DNA from 2 places in the Viridibacillus sp. FSL E2-0187 genome. Region 2 is predicted to be linked to the other one. Evidence: riboswitches for the same ligand, from Rfam matches in the RefSeq annotation. Region 2 holds a riboswitch; the other holds the start of a gene.

Region 1 (2,401 bases), 1.4 Mb from region 2:
GCGACTTTACGTAACATTAAATCTACAAAAAAGAAAACGCTTCCTAAAATGAAGCCAGCAGTAGCAGCTGTTATTAATTGAAGAGACCAAACTCCACCTTGTGAGTAATAAGCAAATGTAATTGGAATGACAATACTCGTTCCGAAAGCCATATGCAGTAATAGCGAGTATCCTCTCACATTCATTTTACGTTCCGCAATTCGATCTGCTATATATGAAGCCAATAAACCGTATGTAAATATAATTGGAACAACATATACGGTTAATGCAAATGCACTGTGTAGAAAATATTCATCTGCTTGCATATATAAAAAAGGTAATATAAAGAAGGAAATAATCGATGTAAAAAAAGCGCTTAATAGTTTTCTTTCAGCCATTCACATACATCCTTTCTTTTCTTGGAAGTTGCTAGCACGATATCGAAGAAAATATATAACACCGAAAACCTCAACCTTTAAATTCTCGTCTTTGCACCAAAATACTACTTAATGTGCTGAATATTCTTTTTATTAACAGTATTATACAATCATTCAACTTTTTATTCAATTATAAAAGCCGATGTTTTATTACAAACATCGGCTGAAGGTTTAATTTAAATAATGCATCCTTTGTTTTTCAATCCATTTTTTCATGCTATTAAACAATATCATGAATATTATCATAACTATGAAACCTTTAATAATATTAAAAGGTAATACACCAAGTACAATCATTTTTGTTAATGCTGTTCCAGTTGTAGCTGGGACATTTAAAAAGTACGTATACATAGGTAAGAATAACACATAGTTCAGTAAACTCATACCTACTGCCATTGATAAGGTACCAACGACAAATCCAGTAGTTAAACCTTTCGTACTTGAAAGACGTTTATAGACAAAATATACTGGCATGATAAATAATACGCCTGTTGTAAAGTTTGCTATATGACCAACTGGCATACCTGTTGGACTCCCTGAGAAAATCCAATCTAATACATTCTTAAATAACTCAACTAAAATACCTGCTAGAGGCCCCATTGTGATTGCTGCGATTAAGGCTGGCACATCACTAAAGTCCACTTCCAAAAATGCAGGAAACGGTGGTAGTGGGAAGTTAAATAGCATTAAAACAAAAGAAATACTACTTAACATTGCAATTGCAATCCTCTTCTGCAATTTCATGTTCTTCATAATACTTTTCTCTCCTTTTGTAGATCCACTTCAAAAAGAGGAAAGGTATAGTCGTTGTTGCTATGCAAAAAAATACCCTTAAGCACATAGTGTACTTAAGGGAGAATTTAGGCATAGTCAAATAAGCGTCTTATTGATACTCAAATTGAAAGACGACCGTACCTTCACCTTCTCCCATCCAGACTATACTGTCGGCTTTGGAATTTAACCAAATCCTGCCTTGCGGCTCGCGGGCTCAAGAGTATTGCTTAGTTCTCTAATACCGCCGATCGGGAATTTCACCCTGCCCCGAAGATGAACCATAATTTAATTGTAATACACTATAACTATATGCAAAAAAACACGAATTGTAAAGTCTTCTAACTTACAATCCGTGTTTGAATTTAATTTACATTTGTTCAATTGGTAAATAAAATGTGAATGTAGTTCCTTTATCAACTTCACTTTCTACTGTAATTCTACCCTTATGTGCTTCGACAATATTTTTTGCAATGGCAAGTCCTAGACCAGTACCACCCTTACCACGTGTTCTAGCTTTATCAGCTTTATAGAAACGCTCAAATACATACTGTAAATCATCAGCTGGTATCCCTGCTCCGTTATCTTTTACTTGTATGCGCGCAAAGGATAGCTGACGATCTACTATAACTTCTACGCTTCCTGTGACCGGTGTATGGCGTATGGCATTATCAATTAAGTTTGTTAATACTTGTTCTATACGGTCTTCATCCATTTCTAGGTGAAGTGTATCTTCAATTGTTGTATTAAATGTCAGATTTACTTGTTTTTCTTTTGCTACTTGAACAAATTTTTGTGTAATTCTTTCAATAACAGGTGAAATTGGAACAGAATCTTTATATAAACGCATATGTCCTGATTCCATACGAGCTAAGTCAAGTAAATCTGTGACTAAACGTCCCATTCGTTGCGACTCATCATAGATAATTTTAATCATTTCTTGACGTTCTTCTTCACTTGACACGACATCATCCATAATAGCTTCACTATAGCCTTGAAGCATGGCTATTGGAGTTCGTAATTCATGTGAGACATTCGCTATAAAGTCTGAACGTAATTTATCTAAACGATGCTCTTCCGTTTTATCTCTTAACACAGCTACTGCACCGCGTACGGAATTCCCGCTATATAACGGGCTAATTGAAATCGCATAATAAGACCTTTCAATTTCGAGCTCTACCTCCAGCTCTTCTTCCAAATCTAAAACGTGGTCA
Region 2 (2,401 bases):
TTGATACGTATGTGGAATAAGAGATACAGTCAGTTTTTCAGGCTGTTTATCAAAAATCGTCAAACTTGTTCCATCAATTGCTACGGAACCCCTCGGTATACAAAAATGACTCAGTTCTCTAGTGATAGCGATGTCAATGTAGACTGCATTTGCTTGCTTTGTTTTTCTGATAATGGTCCCTGTCCCATCAACATGGCCAGAAACGAAGTGACCGCCAAATCGCCCATTTACAGCCATTGCTCTTTCTAAATTCACCAACTGACCTACTTTTAAGGCGTGCATTGTTGTCGCTTTCACTGTTTCTGGCATGACATCTAAACTGAATTTGTGCTGGGTAAAATGCGAAACGGTTAGACATACCCCGTTTACTGCTACACTATCGCCAATTTGCATATCCGACATGATGTCATGAGCTTCAATAGTAAGCTTCATACTCTCTGCATCTTTTTTCAGCTCAGTTATTTTTCCTTTTGCCTCAATAATTCCTGTGAACATACGCTATCCCCCTACTCTCGTAATCACTTTAATCACATCACCAATTCGATCCACTTGTTGCAGTTTTAGTGGGACAGCTTCTGCCATATTATTTACCTCTAAATCTCCCAACATCCCAATTCCATCATAGTCACCTACTAGTTTTGGTGCTATGTAAGTAATCATTTCATTGACTAGACCTGAATTGATAAAGCTTGTATTTATACGCTGCCCCCCTTCTACATAAAGGGTGACAATATTTCGCCTTGCCAGCTCTTGAAGTACGTCCTGGATTGCGATTGTTTTTGTTTTAAGTTGGATAATTTGTACATTGGCTTGTGCAAAGCGGGTGATTTGATCAGGGGTTACTTCAAGCCCAACAACAATCCATGTTTGCGTTGTTTGATCAGTGATAACCTTAGCTTTTATAGGTGTTCTTAAATGCGTGTCCAAAATAATTCGAATCGGTTGTTTTTTACTTTCTGTAAATCGATTTGTTAGTAATGGATCATCTGTTAACACCGTCCCAACACCAACTAAAATCGCATCCGTTTGCGCTCTTTTACGATGAACATCCTCCTGCACTTCTTTACCTGTGATATTTTCATTTTGTCCATGAACGGTAGCAATCTTGCCATCCAATGTAATAGCTTGCTTTAACGTAACAAAAGGCAACTTCTGTTTCATAAAGTAGAAATAGGCTTTATTTATTTTCACAGCCTCGGCTTCACAAAGCCCAACTTCCACCTCAATGCCAGAATTCTTTAGCTTTGCTACACCAGTTCCAGCTACTATGGGATTTGGATCAAGTGTTGCTACCACTACTTTTTTTATACCTGCATTCAAAATAGCCGTCGTACAAGGCGGTGTATTACCGATATGATTACAAGGCTCTAATGTGACATACATCGTGCTGCCACCTGCATTTTCTCCAGCCATGTTAATTGCATGAACCTCGGCATGCGCTGAACCTGCTCTAAGATGCGCTCCAAAACCGACTACATCACCATCTTTTGCAATGACCGCTCCTACTACCGGATTGGGCGAAGTTTGCCCCGCTCCCACTGCTGCTAATTTCAACGCAAAATCCATAAAATACTCGTCATGCATTGTGATAAACCTCCCTTTTTGAAAAATAAAAAACTCTCTAATTAAATTAGGGAGTTTGGGAGAGTTTTAGATAAACGCATTGCTAAATAAACCTAATGAAATACTAATTTTCAAAAGGAATTGCGTGTGATCTAGTTGTCCTTCTCCCATCCAGACTATACTGTCGGCTTTGGATTCGCACCAAATCCTGCTCTTATCAAGCTCACGGGCTTAGAAGCTTTACTTCATCACCGTCGATTGGGAATTTCACCCGACCCCGAAGGACGTACTTATTTAGTTTTTTCCATCAAAAAAACTCCATAGATTTCTACGGAGTTTGATAGGAGTTATGTAAAATATCATAAGCAAATAAACCTATTAAAATACAAGATTTTTAATAAGACTTCGATATTTTCTACATCCTTCTCCCATCCAGACTATACTGTCGGCTTTGGACTCACACCAAATCCTGCTCTTATCAAGCTCACGGGCTTAGAAGATTCACTTCATCACCGTCGATTGGGAATTTCACCCGACCCCGAAGGATATTACATATGAAATTAACAACAATACAATAACGTTTTAGGGCATCAAAAAAACCCCATAGAACACTACGGAGTTTGATAGGAGATATAAATTATCAATGCTAAATAAACCTATTAAATCTACATAAATTTAATAAGACCTTGATATTCACTACATCCTTCTCCCATCCAGACTATACTGTCGGCTTTGGATTCGCACCAAATCCTGCTCTTATCAAGCTCACGGGCTTAGAAGGTTCACTTCATCACCGTCGATTGGGAATTTCACCCGACCCCGAAGGATTATTATATTG

What was found. A riboswitch is a leader RNA that binds a small molecule or an ion and turns the genes downstream of it on or off. The one in region 2 is predicted to bind FMN.
Region 1: it holds a riboswitch for FMN, as region 2 does, so the genes downstream of both, MHH85_RS14260 (ECF transporter S component) here and ribD (bifunctional diaminohydroxyphosphoribosylaminopyrimidine deaminase/5-amino-6-(5-phosphoribosylamino)uracil reductase RibD) in region 2, are expected to answer to the same signal.

What each region holds. Positions count from the first base shown of each region.
Region 1 covers NZ_JBBOVG010000001.1:2,910,083-2,912,483, forward strand. The annotation lists gene MHH85_RS14255 (hypothetical protein) at 1-377, opposite strand, end outside; gene MHH85_RS14260 (ECF transporter S component) at 588-1,169, opposite strand; FMN riboswitch at 1,332-1,469, opposite strand; gene MHH85_RS14265 (ATP-binding protein) at 1,558-2,401, opposite strand, start outside.
Region 2 covers NZ_JBBOVG010000001.1:1,542,895-1,545,295, reverse strand. The annotation lists gene ribE (riboflavin synthase) at 1-495, opposite strand, end outside; gene ribD (bifunctional diaminohydroxyphosphoribosylaminopyrimidine deaminase/5-amino-6-(5-phosphoribosylamino)uracil reductase RibD) at 499-1,584, opposite strand; FMN riboswitch at 1,719-1,852, opposite strand; FMN riboswitch at 1,980-2,113, opposite strand; FMN riboswitch at 2,261-2,394, opposite strand.